DNA from 4 places in the Pantoea sp. X-Soil-TKNS-1211 genome. Region 2 is predicted to be linked to each of the others. Evidence: predicted binding sites of a transcription regulator. Region 2 holds the regulator's gene; each other region holds the start of a gene.
The links. The regulator CRP, encoded in region 2, controls carbon source genes, mostly activating them, when cyclic AMP is high. The targets are predictions, from matches to a motif close to ATGTGANNNNNNTCACAT.
Positions count from the first base shown of each region.

Region 1: a site for CRP is predicted at 2,051-2,068, ahead of rhaB (rhamnulokinase). Genes of this name have one in related genera too.
Region 3: a site for CRP is predicted at 3,740-3,757, ahead of mlc (sugar metabolism global transcriptional regulator Mlc). Genes of this name have one in related genera too.
Region 4: a site for CRP is predicted at 2,645-2,662, ahead of yrbN (protein YrbN). Genes of this name have one in related genera too.

Region 1 is NZ_AP035953.1:2,304,551-2,312,357, forward strand. Features, by position in the region: gene AC6I8W_RS11030 (L-rhamnose isomerase) at 1-441, opposite strand, end outside; gene rhaB (rhamnulokinase) at 425-1,906, opposite strand; gene rhaS (HTH-type transcriptional activator RhaS) at 2,199-3,020, shown strand; gene rhaR (HTH-type transcriptional activator RhaR) at 3,038-3,901, shown strand; gene rhaT (L-rhamnose/proton symporter RhaT) at 3,947-4,981, opposite strand; gene AC6I8W_RS11055 (hypothetical protein) at 5,349-5,672, shown strand; gene AC6I8W_RS11060 (YoaK family small membrane protein) at 5,698-5,796, shown strand; gene aldA (aldehyde dehydrogenase) at 5,999-7,435, shown strand; gene AC6I8W_RS11070 (MFS transporter) at 7,479-7,807, opposite strand, start outside.
Region 2 is NZ_AP035953.1:4,013,258-4,021,064, forward strand. Features, by position in the region: gene AC6I8W_RS18985 (hydrolase) at 1-117, shown strand, start outside; gene AC6I8W_RS18990 (YheU family protein) at 120-338, shown strand; gene AC6I8W_RS18995 (phosphoribulokinase) at 400-1,269, shown strand; gene AC6I8W_RS19000 (OsmC family protein) at 1,350-1,754, opposite strand; gene crp (cAMP-activated global transcriptional regulator CRP) at 2,057-2,689, shown strand; gene AC6I8W_RS19010 (YccS/YhfK family putative transporter) at 2,748-4,823, shown strand; gene argD (bifunctional acetylornithine/succinyldiaminopimelate transaminase) at 4,825-6,045, opposite strand; gene AC6I8W_RS19020 (aminodeoxychorismate synthase component II) at 6,133-6,708, opposite strand; gene AC6I8W_RS19025 (putative adenosine monophosphate-protein transferase Fic) at 6,750-7,343, opposite strand; gene AC6I8W_RS19030 (YhfG family protein) at 7,333-7,503, opposite strand; gene ppiA (peptidylprolyl isomerase A) at 7,603-7,807, opposite strand, start outside.
Region 3 is NZ_AP035953.1:2,292,532-2,300,338, reverse strand. Features, by position in the region: gene AC6I8W_RS11000 (sugar transporter) at 1-214, opposite strand, end outside; gene cybB (cytochrome b561) at 399-941, opposite strand; gene AC6I8W_RS10990 (hypothetical protein) at 1,053-1,304, opposite strand; gene ynfM (multidrug efflux MFS transporter YnfM/SxtP(Kp)) at 1,464-2,720, opposite strand; gene AC6I8W_RS10980 (LysR family transcriptional regulator) at 2,815-3,711, shown strand; gene mlc (sugar metabolism global transcriptional regulator Mlc) at 3,846-5,063, shown strand; gene bioD (dethiobiotin synthase) at 5,169-5,870, shown strand; gene AC6I8W_RS10965 (nucleobase:cation symporter-2 family protein) at 6,049-7,425, shown strand; gene osmV (osmoprotectant ABC transporter ATP-binding protein OsmV) at 7,497-7,807, opposite strand, start outside.
Region 4 is NZ_AP035953.1:608,145-615,951, forward strand. Features, by position in the region: gene pnp (polyribonucleotide nucleotidyltransferase) at 1-1,427, shown strand, start outside; gene nlpI (lipoprotein NlpI) at 1,680-2,564, shown strand; gene yrbN (protein YrbN) at 2,669-2,725, shown strand; gene AC6I8W_RS02740 (DEAD/DEAH family ATP-dependent RNA helicase) at 2,742-4,655, shown strand; gene AC6I8W_RS02745 (SDR family NAD(P)-dependent oxidoreductase) at 4,714-5,460, opposite strand; gene AC6I8W_RS02750 (AraC family transcriptional regulator) at 5,644-6,558, shown strand; gene AC6I8W_RS02755 (luciferase-like monooxygenase) at 6,562-7,572, opposite strand; gene AC6I8W_RS02760 (U32 family peptidase) at 7,690-7,807, opposite strand, start outside.

The sequences.
Region 1 (7,807 bases), 1.7 Mb from region 2:
TAAGGTAAAGCCATCAGCGCTCAGCGGGTGGGAGAAACAGGTCGGGTTGAAGTCCAGTCCCAACTTGTTGTTTTTCGCCCATTCTACCCAGTTGCTGAAGTGGGCTGGTTCGATGGCATCGCGCTCCACCGGCTTATCGCTCTCCAGGTAGATGGCGTGCAGGTTGAGGCGTTTCGCTCCAGGGATCAGTGACAGAGCTTGGTCCAGATCGGCGCGCAGCTCCTCAGCATTACGCGCCCGGCCAGGATAGTTGCCAGTGGCCTGGATACCACCAGTCAGCGCGCCCTGCGGATTTTCAAATCCGCGAACGTCATCCCCCTGCCAGCAGTGCATCGACACCGGAATGCCATCCAGTTGCGTCATTACCTGTTCCACATCGACGTTAATCGCAGCGTAACGTTGTTTCGCCAGGTCAAAGGCCTGTTCAATCAGCTTTGTCATAAGCAAGTTCCTTAGCGGGTTGGCTCAGCGCGGCGAAGCGTGCCAGGCTGGCACGAAAAGCGCTGTTGTTAAGCGGGGCAAATTTTTCTAACGGGAAGTTTTGGCTGATGCAACGACGCAGATCCGCCACATCGCGTAATTCTCCGAGAGCGATCAGTTGGCAGCCGACATTGCCCAGGGTTGAGGCTTCCACCGGACCGGCGAACACCGGCAACTGGCAGGCATCGGCGCACAGTTGGTTCAGCAGCGGATTCTGGCAACCGCCGCCGACCACATGCAGTTGACGCAACGGCGACGAACGCAACTGACCAAGTTCACCGATCACCTGGCGATAGAGCAGCGCCAGACTGTCAAATATGGTACGCGCCAGCGCAGCCGGCGTTTGCGGCACCGGCATCTGCTGCTCCGCACAGGCATCCTGAATCTCCTGCACCATGCTGGCGGGGTTAATAAAGCGGTTGGCGTTGGGATTGATCAGCGCGACACAGGCCGGTTGCTCAGCGGCCTGCTGAATCAGGGCGCACAAGTCGCTGATGTGCAGCTCAGTACACACGCGCTGCAACAGCCACAGGCCCATGATATTTTTCAGCACCCGATAGCCTTCCGCGCCGCCCTCGTTGGTGATATTGGCGTCGAGCGCTGTCTGGCTGAGGCACGGTTGCAGGCTTTCAATCCCCATCAGCGACCAGGTGCCGGAGCTAAGGTAAGCGGCATCGTCCTGCATCAATGGCGTTGCCAGCACCGCGCTGGCGGTATCATGAGTGGCAACGGCGATCACCGGGATATGATGGCCACGCGGACTGATCCAATGACCAATAGTGTTACCCGGCGCAGTGGGTGTGCCGAACCAACGCGCCGGTATGCCTGTCCAGGCGAATAAATCATCATCCCACTCCCCACTGGTGATATTTAGCAGTTGCGTGGTGGTGGCATTGGTGTATTCCCAGTTCAACTTGCCGGTCAGGCGATAATGCAGGTAATCAGGAATCATCAGCGCGTGACACACCTGCGCCTGCCAGTCTGGCTGTTGCAGATGCAGTGCGCGCAGTTGGTACAGGGTGTTAAACGGCAGAAACTGAATGCCGGTACGCTGATAAATCGCCGACTTGCCGAGATCATTGATTGCCTGGGCCATCTGGCCGTCGGTGCGGGCGTCGCGATAGCTGACCGCCTCGCCGACCCGCTTGCCGTCTGCATCCAGCAACACCAGGTCTACACCCCAGGTGTCAATGCCAATGCTGTCCGGCACGATGCCTTCCTCATCCAGCTGTTGCAGCCCCTGACGGATTTCCTGCTCCAGTCCCTCCAGATCCCAGCAGTCGTAACCGGCACGCCGTACGCGCTGATTCGCAAAACGACGGACTTCACGTAGGCTGAGTTGCTGGCTTTCCGTGGTCCATTGCGCGAGCATGACACGCCCGCTGGATGCGCCTAAATCAATGGCAACAATGTTACGCATACTCATGGCGTGTTCTTCCTGTGATGAGATGCATACAGAGTAAAAATCCTGCCTTTCCCTCACCTTCCCGTTACTGCCAGCGCGTCAGGCCCACTGGCACCGTAACAAAGATGTTCGTGAGACAGCTCACAGAACCGCATAAGCGCCGAGTTGTGAGCTTTGCCGCATTTTCTGCATCAACCCCGGAGATCTTGAAAAATTAGCCATTTTCCTGCATCAGCGGGTGTGAAATTCAAGGTAAGGTGCTGATCGCCTGAGTAGACTCGGTTACGGATTTGTTAATAATGAGAGGCGAACAATGACCGTTTTACACAGCGCAGATTTTTTCCCCGCCGGGGAGTACGCCATTGCGATTGAACCGCGCGTGCCACAACTGGCCTTCCCCGAACATCACCATGATTTTCATGAGATCGTATTGGTGGAACAAGGTTCGGGCATCCATGTGTTTAATGGTCAGCCGCAGGCGTTGTGTGCTGGCTGCGTGTGTTTTGTACGCGATCACGATCGTCATCTTTATGAGCAAACCGACAATCTGTGCCTGACCAACGTGCTGTACCGCAGTCCGGCATCATTTCGTTTTCTTTCCGGTTTGCAGGCGTTGTTACCGCGTGAGGAAGATGGCAACTACAGCTCGCACTGGCGTATCAACCAGAAAGTGATGGCCCAGGCGTTGCAGATTGCGGCGCAGATGAACCAGCAGGGAATGTGGTCGCTGGAGAAGCAAGCGCGTCAGGAACAATCGTTCCTGCAACTGCTGGTGTTGCTGCGCGAAGCCGGTCACAACGATGCCGCGCAGGACCAGGAAGCACGCCTGCATCGTTTGCTCGACTGGCTGAATGAACACTACAGTGAAGAGATTGCCTGGGAAGCCTTAGCTGACCAATTTTCTCTGTCGTTGCGCACGCTGCATCGTCAAATGAAGCAGCAGACCGGCAATACGCCGCAGCGTTATCTGAACCGGTTGCGCTTGTTACAGGCGCGCCACTTGCTGCGGCACAGTGATATGCGTATTACGGATATCGCCTATCAGTGCGGATTTGGTGACAGTAACCATTTTTCCACGCTGTTTCGGCGGGAATTTGGCTGTGCGCCCCGAGCGGAGCGCCAGCAGATGATGTAAGGTGGAGTGTGCCCCTCATGTCGCTACTATTGACGCGCGAAGACTACTTCCCAGCCCCCAACCTGCCGATTGCGGTAGCCGAACGTCTGCCGCAACCTTCATTTCCGCCGCATCGACATGAGTTCAGTGAGATTGTCATCGTCTGGCGCGGTAACGGTCTGCATGTGCTGAACGATCGTCCGTGGCTGATTACCTGTGGCGATGTGTTTTATATCCGCGATAACGACTGCCACAGCTACGACAGCGTCAACGACCTGGTGCTGGATAATATTCTCTACTGCCGTGACCGCTTTCATCTCGGACTGGACTGGGGTCAGTTGCTGCCGCCGGAGGATGGGGCATCCCCCGCTTGCTGGCGCTTAACCACGCGTGGTATGGCGCTGGCACGCGGCGTAATCACCCAACTGGAACGTGAAAGCCGCAAAAGCGACCCCCTCTCGATCCAGCTTTCCGAAGCGCTGTTTTTACAGCTGGCCTTGATACTCCGTCGTCACGGCTATGCGGCGGACCGCCCGTGGGTGTTGCCAGAAGGCGAACAGTTGGATCTGTTAATGTCGGCATTGCAGGGTGCGATTGACCGCCCTTTCGATCTCGCCACATTCTGTCAGCAAAATCAGTTAAGTGAACGCGGATTAAAGCAGTTGTTTCGTCAACAAACCGGTATGACTGTCGGGCATTATCTGCGTCAATTGCAGCTGTGCCAGGCGAAATATCTGCTACGTACTCAGGATTGGCTAATCAGTGAAGTGGCCGCGCGTTGCGGCTTTGATGACAGTAATTACTTCTCGGTGGTGTTCACCCGTGAAACCGGGTTGACGCCGAGCGCCTGGCGGCAACGTTTTTTACCGCATCGCCCGGCGTTGATTGGTGAACCGCACTGATCCGCGGCGCGATACATCGCGCCGCTACGATGATGTGCAAGTTAACTATGAAGCCATCCCCAACCCGACAATATTGGCCGCGATAATAATCACCACGCAACCCAGGGACAGTACCCGCACCGGACGCTGTCCGACGGCTTTCCACTCCTTCAGCACCAGTCCGACCAAGCCACCGCACAGTACATACAGGCTCATATGCAGCATCCAGCTCACGAAGTCATACTGCGGCGGGATTTTGGCGTGGCCCCAGGCATAGAAGAAGAATTGCAGATACCACATGGTGCCGCCCAGCACGGCAAAAGCGATGTTGGCCAGCAGCATCGGTTTCGCCACGGAGAAGTCGGCGCGCACCGAAAGTTCAGGTTTCACTGCCAGACGGATAAAGCAGTAAGCCAGGTTAACCAGCGCGCCACCGCCCATAATCACCACATAACTGGGCAGCGCCACGTACAGCGGATTAATGCCAAGGTTGGCTGCTGCTGTGTGCATCGGTTTGGCGGCATCCATCGCGAAAGACATCCCGGCGGAGAAGATGCCGCAAATCACTGCCAGCACCAACCCCTTCCTGAGGTTGAACTCTTCTGCGTTAATCCCCAGCGCGCGCTCTTTCAACAATCCGGCACGGGAGACGATAGCCACGCCAATCAGCGCAACAAACACACCCAGCAGCGTCAGACGGCCACCTTCTGAGCTGAACAGTTCGACAAAACGGCCCTGCAACAACGGCGTCATCAGCGTGCCGACCACCAGCGTAATACCAATGGCAATGCCGATGCCCATCGACATCCCCAGATAACGCATGGTCAGACCGTAGTTGATGTTGCCGACACCCCACATAGCACCGAACAGAAACACCGGCAGCAGCTGTGAGAAGCTAAAGCTGCCGTAGTAAGCCCAGAAGTTCGGCAGCAGCACTGCGCTCACCACCCACGGCAGGATCAGCCACGACATCACGCCGCCGATCGACCACATGGTTTCCCACGACCACTTTTTCACCTGTTTAAACGGAGCATAAAAACATGCGGCACTGGTGGCACCCACCAGATGCCAGAAGATACCTGCAATGATGGCACTGTTCATTATTATTCCTTCGTAAGGTTGAGGCTAACAGGAAACCGTCGGTCTCCCGATTACCCGGCAGTCTACGGCGGACCGCTTTTCCTCAGCCTTTGAATGGCTGCCGGGGAGTGAGCGGGATTGGCAATATCCGGTGGGTTTTCAACATAAGGATCACAAAAACGCATTTGCAGGCAGGCACGTCAGAAGAATGGATAACTCACTTATTATTATCAATATTTTCTGGAAATGTTGTGTTGATCAGCACAGTTTCAACCTGATTGCCATGCAATGCGTTAACATGGCAATCACACAAAGCACGGATCGTGGCTTCCCCCCGCTGCAATTAATCCGTATAACGTTGAGGAAAATCATCAGGACAAGGATTGGGATGAATACCAAGAGGTTGACGCTGTTGCTCTCACGTCCGGTGAGTCGCGTAATGTTGGATGATATCCGCGCCATTGTGCCGTCTGAGTCACTCAATATCTTTATTAACGGGCTGGAAGATATACACTATGCCCGCCTTGAGTGCGTGCAGAGCGAAAATAATTGCGCCCTGCTGGCCTCAGCGATTGTGGTGTGGCGGCAACTTGGCCATATTCACAGTATTCAGTATCAAAAGGGTGAACATCTGCGTGAAATTGACGATGCCACGCAGTTTCAGTTGTTCAGTATGATGAAAACGCATCGCGCCCTGGTTCAGCTCACCTGAACCCGCCTTCACATTCAGGATAATCATGAAAATCGGACTGCTTTTCCCCATCGCTATTATCGTTGCTGGTGTCAGCTTCCTCGCCTGGTTTATCGCCAGTGGCGCGATGATGCCGGGGTCGTGACCTTTTTCAGACTCCGCCGCCTCACCCACTAACCTGCTGAATACGCAGCATTTCGCCAGATATGCTGCGCTTGTCATCTGTTTCTTCCCTTCTCTGCCATCTCCCTCCCTACGCTGGCAGTGACAAAAAGGTGCTACACCTTGATCTGCTTCACTCTGCATTTCACACAAATTTAACGAAACCGATCGCGGAGACCCTACAGATGACAACGCACCATCAACATTTCATTAATGGCGAGTTTGTTGCCAATCAGAACGACAAATGGATTGAGGTGATCAATCCGGCCACCGAAGCCCTGCTGTCACGCGTACCGGAAGGAACCAAACAGGTCGCCAGCGAGGCAATTGCCGCCGCCGAGGCGGCTCAACCGGGTTGGGAAGCGTTACCGGCCATTGAGCGTGGTAACTGGCTGCGCAAAATCGCCGTTGGCATTCGTCAGCGTGAGCCAGAACTCACTGCCACCATCGTGGCCGAGGGCGGTAAAACTCAGGGGCTGGCACAAACCGAAGTGCTGTTCACCGCCGACTATCTTGACTATATGGCCGAGTGGGCGCGCCGCTATGAGGGTGAGATCGTTAACAGCGATCGTCCGAACGAAAATATTTTTGTGTTTAAGAAAGCCATCGGTGTGACCACTGGTATTCTGCCGTGGAACTTCCCCTTCTTCCTGATTGCACGTAAAGCGGCACCGGCTCTGGTCACCGGCAATACCATCGTGATTAAACCGAGTGAGCTGACACCGAATAACGCCGCCATTTTTGCTGAAATTTTGCATGATATCGGCCTGCCAGCCGGGGTGATCAATTTTGTCTACGGCTATGGCCCGGAGGTTGGCCAGGAGCTGGCGGCCAACCCGAAAGTGGGGCTGGTGAGCCTCACCGGCAGCGTGAATGCCGGTATCGCCACCATGGAAGCGGCCGCGAAGAATGTGACCAAAGTGTCGCTGGAGCTGGGCGGCAAAGCCCCGGCTATCGTGATGGACGACGCCGACCTCGAACTGGCGGTGAAAGCCATTGTCAGTTCCCGCGTGATCAATACCGGGCAGGTGTGTAACTGCGCCGAGCGCGTTTACGTGCAGGAAGGCATTTACGATCGCTTTATCAGCGCGCTGACAGACGCCTTTAAACAGGTGAAATTCGGCAATCCCGCCGAGCGTACTGACATCGATATGGGACCGCTGATCACCGCTGCGGCACTCGGTCGCGTCGAGCAAAAAGTGGCGAAGGCCGTGGAGCAAGGTGGCAAAGTGATTCTCGGTGGTAAGCGTGCCGGAGAACAAGGATTCTATTTTGAGCCAACCATCATCACTGGCGTGCGTCAGGAGATGGAGATCATGCGCGAAGAGATCTTTGGCCCGGTGCTGCCGGTGATGACCTTTAAAACGCTGGATGAGGCGATTAGCCTGGCTAACGATTGCGAATATGGTCTGACGTCATCGATTTATACCCAGAATTTGAACACCGCGATGATTGCGCTGCGTCAGCTGAAATTCGGTGAGACCTACATCAACCGTGAGAATTTCGAAGCGATGCAGGGCTTCCATGCGGGCTGGCGTAAGTCCGGGATCGGCGGTGCCGATGGCCGTCATGGGCTGGAAGAGTATCTGCAAACCCATGTGGCCTATTTGCAGTTTGCGTAAAAATAACCCGTCGCGGCGCGATTAATCGCGCCGCGACCTCACCTTAACTCAGGCGTTGTTTGCTACGCACCAACGCAATGCCACTCAGCAACGCCACTGCCATCAAATAATAACTCGGTGCCAGGCTGGTGCCCGTCGCGCTGATCAGCAGGGTACAAATCAGTGGCGCAAAGCCGCCAAACACCGTCACCGCGATGTTATAGCTGATCGCCATGCCGCTGGCACGCGTGCCAATCGGGAACAGATCCGCCATCACTGAGGGCACAGTCGAGAAGTACACCGACTTGAGCAGCGCCATCCAGCCTACCAATAACATCAGCGTCAACGGCGTGGTGTGATTGACCACCAGCGTAAACGCCGGATAGATAGTTA
Region 2 (7,807 bases):
TATCAGCTAACGCAACAAGGCGGCCATGTTGGCTTTGTCGGCGGTACACTGCTACGCCCGCAAATGTGGCTGGAACAACGTGTGCCGCAGTGGTTATCAACTTATCTGGATGTGTGATCGTGATTATTCCGTGGCAACAACTCGACCCCGAAACGCTGGAAAACCTGATTGAAGCCTTTGTGTTACGCGAAGGCACCGACTACGGTGAACAGGAGCGCAGTCTGGCGCAAAAAGTCGCTGATGTACGTCACCAGCTGGAGCGCGGTGACGCGGTGCTGGTATGGTCAGAACTGCACGAAACCGTCAATATCATGGCCCGCGGTGAATTTCGCGGCTAATGCACATCCCGGCTTTTCGTGCTAACAATGCTCATCGCCGGACTTCACAGGGAGCTTTGTTATGTCAGCCAGGCATCCGATCATTGCCGTCACCGGTTCCAGCGGTGCCGGAACCACCACCACCAGCCTTGCCTTTCGCAAAATATTCCAGCAGTTGAATCTGCATGCTGCGGAAGTGGAGGGTGACAGTTTTCACCGCTACACGCGCCCTGAAATGGATATGGCGATCCGTAAAGCGCGCGATCTTGGCCGCCACATCAGCTATTTCGGGCCAGAGGCGAACGATTTTGGCCTGCTGGAGCAGACCTTCAGGCAGTACGGTAAAACCGGTCTCGGCCAGTCGCGCAAATATCTGCACACTTATGACGAAGCCGTGCCATGGAACCAGGTGCCAGGCACCTTCACCCCGTGGCAGCCGCTGCCGGAAAACACTGATGTGTTGTTCTATGAAGGCTTGCATGGCGGCGTGGTGACGCAGCAGCACAACGTGGCCGAACATGTCGATTTACTGGTGGGCGTAGTGCCGATCGTCAACCTTGAGTGGATTCAAAAGCTGATTCGCGATACCAGCGAGCGCGGCCATTCCCGCGAAGCGGTGATGGATTCGGTGGTGCGTTCGATGGAGGACTACATCAACTTCATCACCCCGCAGTTCTCACGTACCCATATCAACTTCCAACGCGTGCCGACCGTTGATACCTCCAATCCGTTTGCCGCGCGTGAAATTCCGTCGCTGGATGAAAGCTTTGTGGTGATCCATTTTCGCGGGCTGGAAGGCATTGCCTTTCCCTATCTGCTGGCGATGATTCAGGGTTCTTTCATTTCACATATGAACACCCTGGTGGTGCCCGGCGGCAAGATGGGGCTGGCGATGGAGCTGATTATGACGCCGCTGGTGCAGCGACTGATTGAAGGCAAACGGATCGAATAATGTAGCGGCGCGATTTATCGCGCAAGATGGTGCGCGCTGCGGGAAAAATCCGCGCGATGAATCGCGCCGCTACGTTCGAGCTAGAGTTCGATAACCTCGTAGCTGTGGGTGATTTCTACTGCTTTACCCAGCATAATCGCCACCGAGCAATATTTTTCTGCCGACAGGTCAACCGCCCGCGCCACCGCTTTATCACCCAGCGCTTTGCCGCTGACAATAAAATGCAGGTTGATAAGTGTGAAAATGCGTGGCGCTTCTTCACGACGTTCGGAGGTGAGTTTTACCTCACAATCCACCACATCGTTGCGCCCTTTTTGCAGGATGGACACTACGTCAATCGCGCTGCAACCGCCTGCCGCCATCAGCACCATCTCCATCGGACTCGGTGCTTTGTCGCCCGAATTGCCATCCATTAATATCTGGTGACCTGATGAGGATTCTCCGAGAAAGGTAAGCCCTTCCACCCATTTAACCCGTGCCTGCATTATTCTTTCTCCTGAATCGGCTGATTTGCCGCCAGAGTACGCTTTCACCTGAGAAACAGCAATCCAGACTAATCGCCCTTTTGCTGAAGCGAGACAACAGAAGACAGCTAGCAAAAGCTGTGCTACAAACAGTGCTGAAAATATTTTCGTCGCAATAGACGAAGGCGGGAAGAATCAGAAGCCTGGCTTAAGAGTCCACCCGAATAATTTTCCTTTACAGGAAGCGCTCTACGATTTCACCGCCTGACAGGGAAAACTGCCCCCTGTGTTTTGGGCACGATTACAACAGAGGATAATAGCGAATGGTTCTCGGCAAACCGCAAACAGACCCTACACTCGAATGGTTCCTGTCCCATTGCCATATTCACAAATATCCATCCAAAAGCACCCTGATTCATCAGGGTGAGAAAGCGGAAACGCTCTACTACATCGTGAAAGGTTCCGTTGCGGTACTGATCAAAGATGAAGAAGGCAAAGAGATGATCCTCTCCTATCTCAACCAGGGGGATTTCATCGGCGAGCTTGGCCTGTTTGAAGAAGGTCAGGAACGTAGTGCCTGGGTACGAGCTAAAACTGCCTGCGAAGTGGCTGAAATTTCCTACAAAAAATTCCGTCAGCTGATTCAGGTAAACCCGGATATTTTAATGCGTCTTTCGGCGCAGATGGCACGTCGCCTGCAGGTGACATCAGAAAAAGTAGGCAACCTTGCCTTCCTTGATGTGACCGGTCGCATTGCGCAGACGCTGCTCAATCTGGCCAAACAGCCTGATGCCATGACCCACCCGGACGGGATGCAGATCAAAATCACCCGTCAGGAAATTGGTCAGATCGTCGGCTGCTCACGTGAGACAGTTGGCCGTATTCTGAAAATGCTGGAAGATCAAAACCTGATCTCCGCACATGGTAAAACCATCGTCGTTTACGGCACCCGCTAATTTCTTCTCACCCACGGCGTGATGGCAGCATCGCGCCGTTTTTGTCTGCGATGAGCTGATGTGGCGTCGAATCATCTATCATCCCGAAGTTAACTACGCCCTGCGGCAAACGCTGGTGCTGTGCCTGCCCGTGGCTCTCGGCTGGCTGTTTGGCGACCTGCAAAAAGGCCTGCTGTTTTCCTTAGTACCCGCCTGTTGCAACATCGCTGGCCTCGATACGCCGCATAAGCGCTTCTTTAAACGCCTGATTATTGGCGGTTCCCTGTTTGCGACCGGCAGCTTTCTGATTCAATGGCTGACGGATTATCACGTCCCTCTGCCGTTGATTCTGTTGGTGCTGCCGTTGTTAGTGGGCGTGACCGGTGAGATCAGCCCGCTGCATGGCCGTTTGTTACCCGCCACACTGATCGCCTCCATCTTTACCCTGAGCCTGGTGGGACGCATGCCTGTCTGGGTGCCACCACTTCTCTATATCGGTGGCACCTTGTGGTACGGGCTGTTTAACTGGTTCTGGTTTTGGCTGTGGAAAGAGCAGCCAATGCGCGAGTCGCTAAGCCTGCTGTACCGTGAGCTGGCGGATTATTGCGATGCCAAGTATACCCTGCTGACGCAGCTGACTGACCCGGAGAAAGCATTGCCGCCGCTGCTGGCACGCCAGCAGAAAGCGGTCGATCTGATCACCACCTGTTATCAGCAGATGCATATGTTGTCGGCCAGCCGTGATAACAGCCATAAACGCCTGACGCGCGCCTTTCAGGTGGCGCTCGATTTGCAAGAACACATCTCCGTCAGCCTGCATCAGCCGGAAGAAGTGCAAAAGCTGGTGGAACAGAGCCATGCCGAGGCGGTGATTCGCTGGAATGCCAAAGTCATCTCGGCTCGTCTGCGCCTGCTGGCTGATGCCATTCTGTATCACCAATTGCCGGAACGGTTTCAAATGGATAAGCAGCTGGGGGCGCTGGAAAAAATTGCCCGCCAGCACCCGGATAATCCGGTGGGTAACTTCTGTCTGTATCACTTCAGCCGCATTGCGCGCGTGTTGCGCACCCAGAAACCGCTGTATACCCGTGATCTGATGGCCGACCGCCAACGGCGTCTGCCATTTTTTCCGGCGTTGCGCAGCTATCTGTCGCTGAAATCACCCGCCTTACGCACCGCTGCACGTTTTGCCGTGATGCTGATGTTTGGTAGCTCGCTGGCGCTGTTCTTCAATATCCCCAAACCTTACTGGATTCTGATGACCACCATGTTCGTCAGCCAGAATGGCTACAGCGCCACGCGGGTGAGGATTCAACACCGTGCGCTCGGCACCTTTGCCGGATTGTTGATTGCTGCCGCCTCGTTGCGGCTTGCCGTGCCGGAAACCATCACCCTGTTGTTTATGCTGGCGATCACCCTCGCCAGCTATCTGGTGACGCGCAAATATTACGGCTGGTCGATGATTGGTTTCACGGTAACTGCGGTGTATTCGCTCCAGTTGTTGTCGCTCAATGGAGCACAATTTCTGCTGCCGCGCATGCTGGATACGCTGATGGGGTGTCTGATTGCCTTTGGCGGCATGATTTGGCTGTGGCCACAGTGGCAAAGCGGGTTGCTGCGTAAGAACGCACACGATGCGCTGGAAGCCGATCAGGAAGCCATGCAGCTATTGCTTGGACCGGAGCAATCACCGGAGAAGCTGGCCTATCAACGTATCAATGTCAACCAAGCGCATAACGCGATGTTTAACTCGCTAAATCAGGCGATGACCGAGCCAGGTTTTAACTCCCAGTATCTGAAGGATATGCGGCTGTGGGTGACGCACAGCCAGTTTATCGTCGAACATATCAACGCCATGACCATCCTGGCGCGCGAGCATACCATGCTGACACCCAAGCTGGCGGAACGTTATCTGCAATCCTGTGAAATCGCGTTACAGCGCTGCCAGCAGCGGTTGGAGCATGACGGCCCCGCTAACGACAGCAATATTCTGGAAGCGCCGGAAAACATCAATGAGGGGGCGGTGACGATTGTCGAGCAGCACGTGAAGCGCATTCTGCAACATCTGAACGTGATGCACACCATCTCTTCTCTGGCATGGAGCCAGCGACCGCATCATGGCCGCTGGCTGACCGGACTACGGGTGAAAAACTGAGTTACGCCGCCAACACCTTCTCGATGGCTACCGCGAACCGCGCCATACCCTCTGCGATATCGGTCGGTTCAATCACCAGTGACGGCACAAAACGGATCACCTCGTTGCCAGCAGTCAGGATCATCAGACCTTCGGCGGCAGCGGCATGCAGAATATCGCGCGCCTTGCTGGCATGCTGCGGCTTCAGCGCTGCACCAATCAACAAACCTTTGCCACGAATATCTGTGAACAGGTCAAATTTGCTGTCCAGCGCTTTCAACGCCTCGACAAACTGCTGACGACGTGACTCAACACCTTCCAGCACTTCAGGGGTGTTGATGATATCGAGGGCAGTTTCGGCAATCGCACAGGCCAGCGGGTTACCGCCGTAGGTGGTGCCATGTACGCCTGGTGCCATCACCGAGGCGATTTCATTGGTGGTCAGCATCGCGCTCACCGGGAAACCGCCGCCCAGCGCCTTCGCCGTGGTGATGATATCCGGGGTGATGCCGTAATGTTCATAGGCAAACAACTTGCCGCTACGGCCCATGCCGCTCTGCACTTCATCCAATACCAACAGCGCGTTGTGCTCATCACACAAAGCGCGCAGACCCTGCATAAACTCCGGCGTAGCAGGCATCACACCGCCTTCGCCCTGAATCGGCTCAACCACGATAGCGCAGGTGTGATCGTCGATCACCGCTTTTACCGCCGCCAGATCGTTAAAGGGAACATGCACGATATCAGCCGGTTTCGGGCCAAAGCCGTCGGAGTATTTCGGCTGACCGCCAACCGACACGGTGAACAAGGTGCGTCCGTGGAAGGCGTTATGGAAGGCGATGATTTTGCTTTTGAACGGGCTGTGTTTTTTGCAGGCGTAGTAACGTGCCAGCTTAAACGCGGCTTCGTTGGCTTCAGCACCAGAGTTGCCAAAGAACACGCGCTCAGCAAAGGTCGCGGCAATCAGTTTGCTCGCCAGGCGTAACGCCGGTTCATTGGTGAACACGTTGCTGGTGTGCCACAGGGTTTCACCCTGGGTTTTCAACGTCTCCACCAGCGCCGGATGACAATGGCCCAGCGCAGTCACCGCGATGCCGCCAGAGAAATCGATATATTCTTTGCCCTGCTGATCCCAGACTCGGCTACCTTTGCCTTTCACCGGCACAAACTGCGCGGGTGCATAAACAGGCAAAATAACGTTATCGAACGTTTCCCGGGTTACCGCTAGCTTTTCTGCTGCCATTGCCTACCTCATCGGATTACTTGTTGAGCTGACGTGAAATTATAATCACAAAATATGCATAAAAAATCACACAAAGGCAAACACAACTTAAGTCTTCAGGAAATTCGCCAGCAGCTGATGCCCCTGCTCGCTGAGGATACTTTCCGGGTGAAATTGCACCCCTTCCAGCGGCAGCGTTTTATGGCGGAATCCCATGATCTCGTCCGGCTCGCCATCACGCAGGCTCCAGGCGGTGATCTCGAACTCATCAGGCAGGGTAGCGCGCGCCACAATCAGCGAATGATAGCGGGTGACGTTGAGCGGATTATTGAGTCCGTGAAATACGCCACGGTCGTTGTGCTGAATTGCCGACGTTTTGCCATGCATCACCTGACGCGCGCGCACCACCTGCGCGCCATACGCCTGGGCAATCGCCTGATGGCCGAGGCACACACCAAGAATCGGTAAACGGCCAGCAAAGTGGCGAATGGCTGCCAGCGAGATGCCAGATTGATCCGGCGTACAGGGACCCGGTGAAATCACCAGATGCGTGAGCGGCAACGCCTCCATTTCGTCGAGGGTGATGGCATCGTTGCGCACCACCTTGACGTCAGCGCCCAATTGGCAAAAGTATTGGTAGAGATTCCAGGTGAAGGAGTCGTAATTATCGATTAGCAGCAGCATAGCGCCCTCAGGCAGGTCAAACCGCCGCTATTCTACGCATTTTACCGGGCGGGGCTTACCACTTTTGCAAACTGCGCACTCAGCAGGGTTAAATCGCCGCTGACCGCCTCGCGGATTGCCTCTCGCCAGCTATCACGATCCAGTTTATCCCACGTCAGCAAATAACCAGCATGCAGCGCCAGTTGCTCGAAGAAGATGCGTTGCGCACGACCATTCCCGGCACGGAACGGATGCAGCACGTAAATCTCGCAATAGTAATGTGCCAGACGCGCAACAAATTCATCCTGCGCCAGATGGGCCAGCCCCTCTTCCTCTGCCAGCGCGCTCATCAGGTTATTCCCCTCTTTCTCAATGTACGCGCAGTGGCAATACGGCGTCTCATCGCTCCAGATATCTACCGTGCGCAGATCACCAGCCCAGCTGTAGAGATCCTGAAACAGGGTGCGATGAATATGACACAACCACGGCATGCCGGTGCGCCGCGGCCCCAGCTCCAGCGTGCCAAGCCGTGCAGCGCTGAATGCCAGCTCGGCTTTACGCAGTTGGACGCTGTCGTGAATATCCAGACGATTTTTCAGCACGCTGTCGTTATGCCACAGGTAGGGATCGCGTACCGCCAAAGTATTATCCGCCATATTGCCTCCTTAGCGAGGTCAGCCGCTCACCGGCTTGTTCAAGCGTGATGGCCGGTTCGCTCAGTGTATAGCCTGCCAGACGGCAGCTGGCCTGGTAGCTGGCAGCACGGCGCTGTTGCCACAGCGTGGCTTTCTGTTTGTCGGTCAGTTTGCTGGTCATAGAGCCTCCGGCAAGCAATTTGCCCTAAGTATAAGCAGCAAATATTCGCTCTGCCGGAGAGAGGGAGGTCGCGCCATCGCGAAATGGCGCGCAGATAAATCAGGGCAAAACTTTAGCGGAGAGGATAACAATCGGTTTTGACGGCACATTCTGGTACGGACCCACATCTTTGGTCGGTACCTGCGCAATCTTATCGGCCACATCCATTCCTTTCACAACTTTACCAAATACCGCATAACCAAAATCACGCTGGCCGTGATCAAGGAAAGCGTTGTCAGTGACGTTGATAAAGAACTGGCTGGTC
Region 3 (7,807 bases), 1.7 Mb from region 2:
TCAGCAGCATCAGCGGTAGCGACAGCAGCGCCACTACCCAGGCGTAGATGGTCAGCATGATGCCGACATCCGCAGTTTTCATCGCATAACTGGCGGCGATATCGGACAGCAAACCAACCGGGACAAATTCGGTGGTATTGAAGACAAAAGCGGCAATGGCCAGCAACACGACGCGTAGCCAGGCCGTTTTACGGGAGACGGTGGTTGATTGCATGAATTTCAGATCAGTCAGGCGGCAAATTAGGGGCGGAAAGCCCGATGTGAAGTGACCTTCGTCACAAATTATGCCTATTGTGGAGGATTAATACGCAGAGGGAAACCGTCTAACCGTATTTTATTGCTGAATATTTTTTATCGCTAAGGCTCCGGTTAATAGCCTGAGGTTATTAAGAAATTCGTTACGAGCTGCGTTTACGTGTTGGCATCATACGGATGAGGGTGTTGTCCTTCAGGATATAGTGATGCAACAGTGCGGCGACGGCGTGCAGGCCAATCAGCCAGTAGCCGAGTGGGGCCAGGGTTTCGTGCCAGCCGATCAGCGTGTCGGCGAGGTCAAAATTCGGGGTGCTGCTCACTGGCATCGCCAGGCCAAAAACCTGCCATGGCCGACCATTGAGATATTTCGACGTGACGCCGAGGATGGGTAATGCCAGAAACAGCGCGTACAGCAGGAAATGCATCAGATGGGCGAGATTCTGTTGCCAACGTGGCGGTGCGGGAATGATGTCTGGTGAGGTATGACGATGGCGTAACCCGGCGCGTACCAGCATCAACACCCATACTGAGACGCCACAGCTGAAATGCGTCATCATCATCAGGCTGCGGGTTAACGAACCACGGGCCGCCAGGCCACGTAGTTCAATGGTGGTATAGGCAATGGCGATCAATAACAGGGTGAGCCAGTGGAGGGCGATTTGTGACGTTGCGTATTTTTCACGCATGAGCGTTCTACCTGAAGCAATGTTGTTGGTGTCTAACATAGCGAAATGTCGCAGGAAAACTTAACAAAATGGCGCAACGTCGCGGTCCAGCTCAGATCCGGAATATCAGAGTCAGGCCATGTGTTTTAGTGCCACGCTATGCTGGGAGGTCAGATTTTTTTTTACGCCAACCGGACAACAGTGTTCGCAACCCAGCGCGGAAGGATAAAACTTACGCGCCTGCTGAATCGCGGCATTAGCGGTGTAAAAAGTACCAAGAAAGCGTCTTGCTGCATCCGGCGGAAGGAAAGGACACCCATTGGCATGTACCACATGGTTGTCGTTATAACCGGCATATTTATCGACATAATAATAAAGTTCCATCTGGCTTCCTCGTTGCTGTGTAAAGAAAAAAATCTAACTATTTTTGGAATAGAATAAATTATAGCTAGCTATTGTTATTTTGTTTTCACTGGCACTGAAAGTTTGCCGGGAAGGGGGATTACCTGAAGGGAACGGGGCGCATTGGCCCCGTAAAACAGATTACAGTTTGCGGCACTGCAAGCGCCAACCGACCAGCAATGCCAGCACCAGTAGTACGCTGATAAACACGGTGACACCGCTCCAGCCAAAACTGTGCCAAAACACGCCACCTAAGGTTCCGGCGACGCTGGAACCGACGTAATAACTGAATAAATAGAGGGAAGAGGCCTGGCCTTTTGCCCGACGTGCGCGCGGACCAATCCAGCCACTGGCAACCGAATGGGCGGCAAAAAATCCGGCGGTGAATAACATCATACCCGGCAGGATGATCCACAAGGTATTGAACGCTGTCAGTAGCAGACCACACAGCATGATCGCAGTGGCGGTGATCATCACCGGCCCCCGACCAAAGCGGCTGGTCATCGCACCGGCTTTAGGCGAACTCCAGGAACCGGTCAGATAGACCACCGACAACAAACCGACCACCGCCTGGCTGAGAGACCACGGCGCGCTGAGCAGTCGATAGCCAATGTAATTGAACAGGGTGACAAACGCGCCCATCAACAGAAAACCTTCCGCAAACAGCAGCGGCAGGCCTTTGTCACGCCAGTGCAGGCGGAAGTTAATCAGCAAATTATGCGGACGTAATGACGCCGGGCGGAAATGGCGCGAAGCGGGCAGGATTTTCCAGAACATCAGCGCCGATGCCAGCGAAAAGCAACCGATCACACCAATAGCGATGCGCCAGGAAAAAAGGTCGGTCAATACCCCGGTTAGCAGGCGACCGCTCATCCCGCCAATCGAGTTGCCGCTGATATACAGGCCCATCGAAAAAGCGATCACCCGCGGATGAATCTCTTCACTCAGGTAGGTCATTCCCACCGCAGCCACCCCACTTAACGACAAACCGATCAGCGCGCGCATCAACAGAATGCCGTGCCAGCTGGTCATCATGGCAGAAATCACGGTGCACAGGGCGGCAAGCATCAAGGCGGTCACCATTACCGACTTACGGCCAATGGCGTCGGAAAGTGGTCCGGTGACCAGCAAACCCAGCGCCATCAGCCCGGTCGATAACGACAGCGAGATACTGCTGGCTGCTGGCGAGACACCAAACTGCTGGGACAACACCGGTAGAATGGGCTGGACGCAATACAGCAGGGCAAAAGTGGCAAGACCCGCCGAGAACAGGGCAAGGGTAACACGCATAAATTGCGGCGAACCGCGTTCAATCCATGTTACTGACGCTGGAACAGAAGCAGGCACGACGGACACTTCGTCCTCATCGAGTGTCACAGCCTGAGAAGAGCGACTCACGGAAAATCCTCAAATTTCAGAAGGTATGACTATCGTAGGAAAGTGATAATAAGTTGTACAATATATTAATAATCTCGAATGAGACTTTTAAAATATGAATGTTGAACTTCGTCATCTACGCTATTTCATTGCCGTGGCGGAAGAACTGCATTTTGGTCGCGCCGCCATGCGCCTCAATATTTCGCAACCGCCGCTCAGCCAACAGATCCAGCAACTGGAGCAGGAAATTGGCGCGCAGCTGTTCACCCGTACCAATCGCAGTGTGCAGATCACGCCTGCGGGACAACAATTTTTACAGGATGCGCGCGGGATTCTGCTTCAGGTGGAGCAGGCGGCCAGTCGTGCGGCGCGGCTGCACAACGGCCAGGAAGGTGAATTACGTATTGGTTTCACCTCCTCCGCGCCCTTTACCGGGCTGGTATCCGATGCGCTCTATCATTTCCGCCAGCGCTGGCCGGCAGTACATATCCAGATGCAGGAGATTAACACCCGTCAGCAACTGGCACCGTTGCACGAAGGACGTCTCGATCTTGGCGTGATGCGCAACACGCCGTTGCCGAGTGATTTACAGCATCAGTTGTTACTGCGCGAACCCTTGTGTGCGGTGGTGCACTGGGCGCATCCACTGGCCGATGCGGAGGCCATCTCCATTCAGGCACTGGCGAATGAACCTTTTGTATTCTTCGATCCGCAAGGCGGTACCGCCTTATATGGCGAGATACTGGCGCTGTTGCACCGTTATCAGATCAAACCCTTTATCACTCAGGAAGTGGGGGAAGCGATGACCATCCTCGGGCTGGTTGCTACCGGATTAGGGGTATCGATTTTACCGGCCTCATTCCGTCGTGCGCGGCTGGCAGATGTGGTGTGGTTGCCGCTGCATGAGGCCGATGCGTTGTCGGAGGTTTGGCTGGTGTGGTCAGCGACGCGTGAGCCGAGTGCACAGATGGCCAATATGATGATGCTGTTACAACGTAACGCTGAAACTTAAGCCAGACGCGGCAAAATCACCTGACAATGTGTGCGACAAATCACATATCTAATCAAATATTTGGCGCTATACGCCATTCTGCCGCACCATAGTTGCTATTTATTTAGAAGCGCGAAAATAACCGGGAGCAGGGTGTGAATCTGGACAGTCAACCTGGCCACATTGATCAAATAAAGCAGACCAACGCAGGGGTGGTTTACCGATTGATTGATCACTACGGCCCGATTTCACGTATTGAACTGTCCAAACGCGCCCAGCTGGCCCCGGCCAGCATAACTAAAATCGTGCGTGAAATGCTGGATGCACATCTGGTGCAGGAAACCGAGTTTCAGGAGCCAGGCAGCCGAGGTCGTCCGGCTATCGGGCTGGTTCTCGATACCGTCGCCTGGCACTATCTGGCTATCCGCATTCAACCCGGTTATATCACCCTGACGTTACGCGATCTCAGCAGCCGTGCATTACAGGAAGATCGTCTGCCACTGCCCGCCAGCTACGACAAACCGTTGTTGCAGGCATTGCAGGAGCTGGTTGATGCTTTCTTTATTCGTCATCAGAAATTACTGGAACGCTTGACGGCCATCGCCATCACCTTACCCGGCCTGATCAATGCGGCGTCTGGCGTGGTGCATCGTATGCCTGGTTACGCGATTGAAGATATGCCGCTGGGCGAAAGTCTGTCACAACGCACCGGGGTGCCGGTGTTTGTCCAGCACGATATTTCCGCCTGGACGTTGGCCGAATCGTTGTTCGGTGCCTCGCGCGGTGCGCAGGACGTGATCCAGATTGTGATCGATGAAACCGTCGGAGCCGGGGTGATTACTGGTGGGCAACTACTGCATAAAAGCGGGCGGGCGCTGGTTGAAATTGGTCATACCCAGATTGATCCCTATGGTCAGCAGTGCTACTGCGGCAATCATGGTTGCCTGGAAACCGTGGCCAGTATTGGCAGCCTGCTCAACCTCGCGGCGCAGCGTTTACCCCATCAACCGGACAGCCGTTTGCATGACGTGCCACTGACGATTGAATCCTTGTGCAAGGCGGCGCAAGAGGGCGATCGCCTGGCGAGTGATGTGATTGCCGGGGTTGGACACCATATTGGTCGTATGCTGGCAATGATGGTGAATATCTTTAATCCGCGACAAATTCTTATTGGCTCGCCGCTTAACCAGGCTCCCGGTGTGTTGTTTCCTGCCGTCAGTAGCACCATTCGCCAGCAGGCGTTGCCTGCCTATAGCGATGAAATCCAATTGGCCCCCACCGCGTTTAACGATCCGGGCACCCTGGGTGCGGCGGCGTTAATCAAAGATGCCCTGTATTCCGGCTATTTGCTGATAAAACTGCTTCAGGGCTAAACAGCCCGCCTTAAGTTTGTCCTAACGCAATCTGTCAGGTACGACATTTCCTTAAACTGCTCCTTCGTCACCTCTGGTTCACATCGCTAAACGTAAGGAGGAAGGGTGAAAACACTCTTTATCACCGGTACTGACACCGCGGTGGGCAAAACCGTGGTTTCCCGCGCACTATTGCAGTGCTTTGCACAGAATGGTCAGTGCGCCGTAGGTTATAAACCTATCGCCAAAAGTGCCAAACCCACCCCAGAGGGTTTGCGCAATAAAGATGCGCTGTTGTTGCAGCAGGCTTCTGGCCTGGCATTACCGTATGCCGCTATCAATCCTATCACCCTGGAAGAGGATGAAATCAGCACCAGTCCAACGCATCAGATTGATTACCCGTTGTTGAGCGCAGGGCTGGCGGCCCTCCAGGAACGCGCGCCGCATGTGGTGGTGGAAGGGACAGGCGGCTGGCGCAGCCTGATGAATGACCTGCAACCGCTATCAAATTGGGTCAAAAAGGAGCAACTGCCGGTGGTGTTGGTGGTAGGCATCAAAGAGGGATGCATCAGCCACGCTTTACTGACTGCCGAAGCGGTGGCGCAGGATGGCTTGCCGCTGGTGGGATGGGTGGCAAATCGCATCAATCCTGGTCTGGCACATTATGCGGAAATCATTGATGTGCTGAGTGAAAAGCTGCATGCACCGTTGTTGGGTGAATTGCCCTACTTGCCACGCGCGGAACAGCGGGAGTTAAGTGGGTATCTGGATCTTTCATTACTTGGGAAGCCGATTTCGCACAGGGATAGTGCAAAACCTGCGGCGTGATGAAACGAAAAGTGGCAAATCCAGGCTGGCTGAATCTAAGGTTGCAGATCCAGCAGCTGTTCTTTGTGAATTAATTTCTTTTGTATTCAATGTCCTGCCAAAAATATCACTGAATCTTATTGCTCTGGCGTGATTCATGCATCAGCTGACCTGATGAATTTACTGCCGGAGCACCGTTATGTCGCACTCAGATGAAAAAGGTTTGCTGTATGGGCTGGAACAACGTATTGGCCCAGCCCCCGCATTTTTTGCCGCACTGCAACATGTGTTGGCTAGCGTGGTGGGCATCATCACGCCACCGCTGATTATTGGTTCGGTACTGGGGTTACAGGCTTATATTCCTTATCTGATTAGCATGTCGTTACTGGTGTCAGGTTTAGGCACCTTTATTCAGGCGCGCCGTTTTATGGGCATCGGTGCTGGCATGATCTGCCTCCAGGGCACTAGTTTTGCGTTTCTGGGCGTGATCTTATCCGGTGGGCTGATGGTGAAAGCGCGTGGTGGTTCACCGGAAGAGATCATGGCCATGATCTTCGGCTGCAACCTGATTGCCGCGCTGATCCCAATGCTGATCAGTCGTTGTATTGCATCGTTGCGTAAAGTGTTAACGCCCGTGGTGACCGGTACGGTGATCACCCTGATCGGCATCAGCCTGATCAAGGTAAGCATCACCGACTGGGCCGGTGGTCACAATGCTGCCGATTTTGGTGCGCCGTGGAACCTGGCACTGGGGGCGCTGACGCTGCTGGTAATTGTGGCGCTAAACCGTTCACGTAACCGTTGGGCGCGGCTGGTGGCGGTGGTGGCGGGGATCGCCGTCGGCTGTATCGCCGCTGCGCTGACCGGCCATCTGCAACTCAAACCAATGGCCGAGAGTAGCTGGCTGGTGATGCCGGGCTTCTTTCGTTTTGGTTTCAACTTTGACTGGGCGATCTTTGTACCGATTGCGCTGGTGTCGGTGATTAGCGTGATTGAGGCAGTAGGGGATTTAACCGCCAACTGTTTGCTGTCACGGCAGCCGATTGAAGGTGAAGGTTTTCAGCGTCGCCTGCAAGGCGGTATCCTGGCGGATGGTATCAGCTGCGTGCTGGCCGCGATGTTCTCGGCGTTTCCTAACACCACCTTTGCACAGAATAACGGCGTGATTCAGATGACCGGCGTCGCCAGCCGGTATGTAGGGATGGTGATTGGCCTGATGCTGGTGCTGTTGGGGATTTTCCCAGTGATTGGCAACCTGTTGCAGCAAATTCCTGCACCCGTGCTGGGCGGCGCGACGCTGGTGATGTTTGGCAGCGTGGTGGCAGCCGGTATCCGGGTGATGACGCAGACACCGTTGGGACGTCGCGAAATGTTGATTGTGGCGGTCTCGTTTGGTCTCGGTCTGGGGGTAGAAGCGGTGCCGGAGGTGCTGAAACAGTTCCCGATGCTGATCACGAATCTGTTTGGGCATGCAGTGACCACCGGTGGGATTCTCGCCATTATGTTGAACGTGATTTTGCCGTCAGAACAGACTAAATCAACGTTGGCAGCCACTGCCGCGGAAGAATCACATTAATTGCGTAATGAATCACGCCGCTACAGCGTTGTTGGCGTAGCGGCGCGATTTATCGCACAGTCCCGCAGCGGTTAAGGATTTAATCGCCGCCGCGTGCGGCCAGAACTCAAATAATCCGCAATATAATCCTGCGAAATCTCCCCGCTGTAGCGGCCATCTTCATCGACAATCGGCATCCACACCAGATTGTGTTCGTACAGCTTCGACAGCACCACACGCAGGTTTTCTTCCGCTTTGCCGGTAACGGTAAAGGTATGCAACATCTCTTCACAGCGACCGCTGGCACCACGTGCTTCACGGCGCTTCACAAATCCCAGCGGTTTGCCGTCGTTGTCGACCACCGTCACTGAACGCATATCGTTGTCGTCCATAGTGGCAAAGG
Region 4 (7,807 bases), 940 kb from region 2:
CTAACGATGCGCTGATTGCGCGCGTTGCAGCACTGGCTGAAGCACGTATCAGCGATGCTTACCGCATCACGGATAAGCAGGAACGTTATGCTCAGGTTGGCGTTATCAAAGACGAAACCATTGCTGCGCTGCTGGCTGAAGACGAAACGCTGGATGACGCTGAAATCGGCGACATCGTGCACAGCCTGGAAAAGAACGTAGTACGTACCCGTATTCTGAACGGCGAACCGCGTATCGATGGCCGTGAAAAAGATATGATTCGTGGTCTGGACGTGCGCACTGGCGTGCTGCCGCGTACCCACGGTTCTTCTCTGTTCACCCGTGGTGAAACTCAGGCGCTGGTTGCTGCGACTCTGGGTACTGCTCGTGATGCGCAAAACCTGGACGAGCTGATGGGTGAACGTACCGACAGCTTCCTGTTCCACTACAACTTCCCTCCGTATTCGGTGGGTGAGACCGGTATGGTCGGTTCGCCGAAGCGTCGTGAAATTGGTCACGGTCGTTTGGCGAAACGCGGCGTGCTGGCGGTGATGCCGAAGCAGGAAGATTTCCCGTACACCGTACGTGTGGTATCTGAAATCACCGAATCAAACGGTTCCTCTTCTATGGCTTCCGTGTGTGGCGCTTCTCTGGCGCTGATGGATGCGGGTGTGCCGATCAAAGCTGCCGTCGCCGGTATCGCGATGGGTCTGGTTAAAGAAGACGAAAAATTTGTGGTTCTGTCTGACATCCTGGGTGATGAAGATCACCTCGGCGACATGGACTTCAAAGTGGCCGGTAGCCGTGACGGTATTACCGCGCTGCAGATGGATATCAAAATCGAAGGAATCACCCGCGAGATCATGCAGGTTGCTCTGAACCAGGCTAAGGGTGCGCGTCTGCATATCCTGAGCGTGATGGAACAAGCAATCAGCACACCGCGTCAGGAAATCTCTGAATTCGCACCGCGTATTTACACCATCAAGATCAATTCCGACAAGATCAAAGATGTGATCGGTAAAGGCGGTTCTGTCATCCGTGCGCTGACCGAAGAAACCGGCACCACCATCGAAATCGAAGATGATGGCACCGTGAAGATCGCCGCGACCGATGGTCTGAAAGCGAAAGAAGCTATCCGTCGTATCGAAGAGATCACCGCAGAGATCGAAGTGGGCCGCATTTACACCGGTAAAGTGACTCGTATCGTTGATTTCGGTGCCTTCGTTGCGATTGGCGGCGGCAAAGAAGGTCTGGTACATATCTCTCAAATCGCTGATAAGCGTGTTGAGAAGGTGACTGACTATCTGCAGATGGGCCAGGAAGTTCCGGTTAAAGTGCTGGAAGTGGACCGTCAGGGCCGTGTACGTCTGAGCATCAAAGAAGCGACAGAGCAGAAACCGCAAGCGATCGATACCACCGCTGCGACCGATGCACCTGACGCCGAATAAGCGTTTCCTGATTAGCCTTTCCCTGCATGGCAGGGAAAGGTGTTTGTATACCCTAAATAATTCGAGTTGCAGGAAGGCGGCAAGTGAGTGAATCCTCGGGTGCTTACTCTCGTAAGTGACTGGGGTGAGATAGCGCAGCCAACACACCTGCAATTTGAATGATGAAGGGTATCATCGCGAGGGCGGGAATCCTTGTGCATAGCAGGCGGATGACAGGATGGTTATCCCAATGTTTGTATTCGGGAGTGGGAAATGAAGCCTTTTTTGCGCTGGTGTTTTGTTGCGACAGCTTTGACGCTGGCAGGATGCAGCAACTCCAATTGGCGTAAGAACGAAGTTCTGGCAGTACCTTTGCAGCCCACACTGCAGCAGGAAGTGATTTTGGCGCGAATGGAACAAATTCTTGCCAGTCGCGCCCTGACCGATGATGAACGCGCACAGCTATTATATGAGCGTGGAGTGTTGTATGATAGCTTAGGTCTGAGAGCATTAGCGCGGAACGATTTTTCGCAAGCGCTGTCTATCAGACCGGATATGCCTGAGGTGTTTAACTATCTCGGCATATATTTAACGCAGGCAGGCAATTTTGATGCTGCCTATGAAGCGTTTGATTCTGTACTTGAGCTTGATCCAACTTACAATTATGCGCATTTAAACCGTGGTATCGCCCTCTATTACGGCGGTCGATACAAGTTAGCGCAAGATGATCTGCTGGCGTTTTATCAAGACGATCCTAATGATCCATTCCGCAGCCTGTGGCTCTACCTCGTTGAACGCGAGATGGATGTCGACAAAGCAAAAGTTTCGCTAAAACAGCGTTACGACAAAGCGGTCCGGGATCAATGGGGATGGAATATTGTCGAGTTCTACCTGGGCGACATCAGTGAAAAAACATTGATGGAACGTCTCAAGGCGGACGCAACGGATAACACCTCGCTCGCTGAACATCTCAGTGAAACCAACTTCTATTTAGGTAAGTACTACCTAAGTCTGGGGGAGAAGGACGACGCGAAAGCGTTGTTCAAACTGGCGGTCGCCAACAACGTTAACAACTTTGTTGAACACCGATACGCATTGTTGGAACTGGCGCAACTCGGCCAGGCACAAGACGATTTATCAGAATCTGACCAGCAATAGCTGACGAACTTTTATTGCCCGAATATCCGTAAATTCATCATCTTTCGGGGTGAGGGCTTTTCTGTTCGTCAAAACTTCTAATTTGAGCCGGTTCACACTTTTCGATGAAAATGACTGAAAATTTTCATGACGAGTTATGTAGACTGGCCGCCGCAATCTAAGAGGCACGTGTACTACATGACTGATATTCAAACCACTTTTGCTGATCTGGGCCTGAACGAATCCATCCTGTCTGCTCTTAACGACATGGGATACGTCAAGCCGTCACCGATCCAGGCTGAGTGCATTCCGCACCTGCTGGCTGGCCGTGACGTGCTGGGTATGGCACAGACCGGTAGTGGCAAAACCGCGGCATTTTCTCTGCCGCTGCTGAATAACATTGATCCAAATTTGAAAGCACCGCAGATTCTGGTGCTGGCACCGACCCGTGAGCTGGCGGTGCAGGTTGCTGAAGCAGCAACTGAATTCTCCAAACATATGCGTGGCGTAAACGTTCTGGCCCTGTACGGCGGTCAGCGTTATGACGTACAGCTGCGTGCCCTGCGTCAGGGCCCACAAATTGTGGTGGGCACACCGGGTCGTCTGCTCGACCACCTGAAACGCGGTACGCTTGATTTGTCAAACCTGCGTGGTCTGGTGCTGGACGAAGCCGACGAAATGCTGCGCATGGGCTTTATTGAAGACGTCGAAACCATCATGGCGCAGATCCCGGAAGGTCATCAGACTGCTCTGTTCTCTGCCACTATGCCGGAAGCGATTCGTCGTATTACCAAGCGTTTCATGAAAGATCCGCAGGAAGTGCGTATTCAGTCCAGCGTGACGACTCGCCCGGACATCTCTCAGTCTTACTGGACCGCTTATGGTCGTAAAACTGACGCACTGGTACGTTTCCTTGAAGCAGAAGACTTTGATGCTGCGATCATCTTCGTACGTACCAAAAATGCAACGCTGGAAGTGGCCGAAGCGCTGGAGCGCAGCGGTTACAACAGCGCTGCGCTGAACGGTGACATGAACCAGGCACTGCGTGAGCAGACGCTGGAGCGTCTGAAAGATGGTCGTCTGGACATCCTGATTGCGACCGACGTTGCTGCCCGTGGTCTGGACGTTGAGCGTATCAGCCTGGTTGTAAACTATGACATCCCGATGGACGCAGAATCTTACGTTCACCGTATCGGCCGTACCGGCCGTGCGGGTCGTGCAGGCCGTGCGCTGCTGTTCGTTGAGAACCGTGAGCGTCGTCTGCTGCGTAACATCGAGCGCACCATGAAACTGACCATTCCGGAAGTTGAACTGCCGAATGCCGAGTTGCTGGGTGAGCGTCGTCTGGCTAAATTCGCGGCGAAAGTTCAGCAGCAGCTGGAAAGCAGCGATCTGGAAATGTACCGTGCTCTGTTGAGCAAAATGCAGCCGGAAGAAGATCTGGATATCGAAACCCTGGCTGCGGCACTGCTGAAAATGGCACAGGGCGAGCGTCCTCTGATCGTACCTGCTGATGCACCGCGTCCGCCGCGTCGTGAGTTCCGCGATCGTGATGATCGTCGTGACAGCCGCGATTCACGTGATTCACGTGGCCCGCGCGAAAGCCGTGATGGTGATCGTCCGCGTCGTGAGCGTCGTGATGTTGGCGAAATGCAGCTGTACCGCATTGAAGTGGGCCGTGATGATGGTGTTGAAGTTCGTCATATCGTGGGCGCGATCGCTAACGAAGGTGACATCAGCAGCCGTTACATCGGTAACATCAAACTGTTTGGTACTCACTCCACTATCGAGCTGCCGAAAGGCATGCCGGGCGAAGTTCTGCAACACTTCACCCGCACGCGTATTCTCAACAAACCGATGAATATGCAGCTGCTGGGCGATGCACAGCCACACGAACGTGGTGAGCGCAGCGAGCGTCGTAGCGGTGGTCGTGACTTCGGTGGTGAGCGTCGTGGCAACCGTGAAGGTGGCGCACCGCGTGGTGAAGGTCGTGAAGGCGGCCGCCGCTTCTCTTCTGAGCGTCGTGAAGGCGGACGTTTCAGCCGTGAAGGTAGCCGTGGCCCGCGTCGCGAAGAAGCGGGCGCATCAGCACCGCGTCGTCGTGACATCTAAGCGATAAACGCTAAAAACAAAATGGGACGCCTTGGCGTCCCATTTTTTTTCTTATCGACTATACGCCGCCAGCAATCAGAACCCGTTCACCGCTGACATAAGCAGACTCCTCCGAGGCGAGGAACAACGCGACCTGCGCCACATCCTCCGGCAAGCCAAAACGCCCCAGCGGTGTCGCCGCGATTAACTGTGCTTTCAACTCCGGATGCATCTTCTTCGCTGCCAGCAAACCTTCAGTCAGGATAATGCCGGGTGCCAGGGCATTGACGCGGATATTGCGCGGTCCAAGTTCACGTGCCAGACCCTGCGTCAGGGTATCAATTGCGCCTTTGGTCGCAGCCCATAACACCGAACCTGGCGTGCTGCGTTGACTGTTCAGCGCGCTCAGATTGATGATGCAGCCACCGCGCGACGGAAAATGTTGTGCCGCCCGCTGGCAAACCAGCAGCGTGCCGAGCAGATTTACATTCAGCTGCTGTTGCATCTCAACGACGCTTAGCGCGGTAAAATCACCATGATGAAAAATGCCTGCGTTGTTGACGACAATATCCGGTGCGCCGAATTGCTCAATACAGGTCGCAAAGAGTCGGGTGACATCGGCTTCACGTGAGATATCGGCTTGCACGGCAATGGCCTCGCTACCGATGGCGCGAATATCTGCGACCACGTCAGCCGCACCGACTTCATCCTGACGATAATTAACTACCAGCCGGGCGCCGGCCGCCGCGAAAGTCATGGCGATAGCGGCACCAATGCCTTTCGACGCGCCCGTAACCAGCGCAATTTTGCCTTCAAGTGCTTTCATTGTGCCTCTCCACCTGAGGTTTCGGGGAAGCATAAGAATGCGCTGTCCATACAATCTATAGGTAGTGCAATCCTGCAAGCTTTTTGCACGATCCTGCAAATCTCCGTCTCAGGGAGAAGGCGTAACAACAACGTCAGGTTAGAATAACGACTTAACGATTTCTCATCGCGGAGCGCTCAACGCATGATTCATCAGGAACAGTGGCAGCAACTGGTTGCCATGATAGCTCGCCACGCCCCGGCTGATGGCCGCCATCACAGTGCGATCGATTTTCTCTCTTTTGGCCGCAGTTCACGACCAACCAGTCTGGCCCATGTTGCTACCTGGGCCAGCTTTGCGCTGGTGGCGCAGGGACAGAAGGCGCTGCGCATGGGCGATGATGTGATGCACTACGGTGCGGGTGATTTGCTGTTGGTGACGCTGGATATGGCGGTGCAATCCTGCGTGGTGATGGCGACGGAGGAGAAACCCAATCTGGGCGTCGGCATCGCTATCAATGAAACACGTTTGATGCGCTATCTGGAGCATTTTCCCTTGCATCAGGTTGGCACGACTGCGATGAATGAGCGCGGCATCACGGTACATAAAGTTGCCCCGCCGTTAGTGGATGCGGTGATTCGCCTGATTGAACTGTTGGATCAGCCACAGGACATCGCGGCACTGGCACCGTTGATTGAACAGGAAATTTTCTATCGTTTGCTGACCGGGCCGGAAGGGCCGCGCATTCTGAATATGGCGTTGGCGGAACGTCCGGGCAACAAAGTGGCGCGCGCGGCGCGCTGGCTGCGAGAAAACTTTCACCAGCCGCTGAAGATGGATAAATTGGCCAGCAACGTGGGGATGAGCATTTCGTCGCTGCACCATCATTTTAAAGCCGTTACCGCCATGACGCCGATGCAGTATCAAAAGCAGTTACGTTTGAATGAAGCGCGGCGCTTGATGTTGATGGAAAAACTGGATGCTGGCACGGCGGGCTATCGGGTGGGGTATCAAAGCGCTTCACAGTTCAGCCGTGAATACACTCGCTTTTATGGCCAGTCGCCGGGCCGGGATATTCGTCAGATGGCGGTGGGCGCGGAAGCGTACCCACCGCAATAACCGTTACAACGAGCGGGCGGCTTCCATCGCGAGCGCGAAGGAGCGCAGACGTGCCTGCGTATCGAAAATCTGGCCATTCACCATGATTTCATCCGCCTGAGTTTCACGCAGCAACGCTGTGAGGCCGTGACGCACTTTATCGCTATCCCCGACGATCGACATGCTCAGCGCCTGTTGCACGCCATACTGCTCGGACGGCGACCACAGATTGTCCATATTCTCCACCGGGGCCGGGAGTGGGCCAGGCTTGCCACGACGCAGATTAATAAACTGCTGCTGCATCGAGGTGAACAGGAAGCGCGCATCCCGTTCGCTGTCGGCGGCAACGACGTTGACGCATACCATTGCGTAAGGTTTTGCCAGGCGTGCTGAAGGCTGGAACTTCTCGCGGTACAGTTGCAATGCCTGGAACAGCAGGTCCGGGGCAAAATGCGAGGCGAAGGCAAATGGCAGGCCAAGCTGTGCTGCCAGCTGGGCGCTGTAGAGGCTGGAACCCAGCAGCCACACCGGGATTTTTGAACACAGGCCAGGCACCGGTTGCACCGGCGGGCATTCACCGACTTCGGCGTCAAACCAGTTGATCAGCTCCACGACATCATCGGGGAAACTATCGGCCTGCGCACTTGAAAGATGACGCCGCAGCGCCAGCATGGTGCGCTGATCGGAACCCGGCGCACGACCCAGACCCAGATCAATACGACCCGGATAGAGCGATTCCAGGGTGCCAAACTGTTCGGCAATGACCAGCGGTGAATGGTTCGGCAACATAATGCCACCCGAGCCGAGCCGCAGGGTTTCGGTGTTAGCAGCCAGATAGCCAATCAATACCGAGGTTGCCGCACTGGCAATACCGGTCATATTGTGGTGCTCTGCTAACCAGTAGCGATGAAAGCCAAGGGCTTCAGCCTGACGGGCCAACGCCAGCGAATTCTGGAACGCATCGCGTGGCGTTGAACCCTGTGGAATAGGAGCCAGATCCAGCACGGACAGGCGAACAGGTTTTTTCTCAGACATGGGCACTCCAAATAAGTATGGCGCAGGTGTTCATCAAGCCTGCGCCATCCAGTATTACGCATCAGTACCCATATTAAAACTGCTAATAACCGCAGGAATATAGCCGGAACGTGCCTTTCAGCGGTCCGTCGTATCCAGCACCATTCCGGCGAGACGTCGCCAGTAACCGTTGCTGTCGCTGCCACGTGCTACCATCAGGGGCGCTTCACCGGCTTCGTTGGCGCGGAAGCGATCC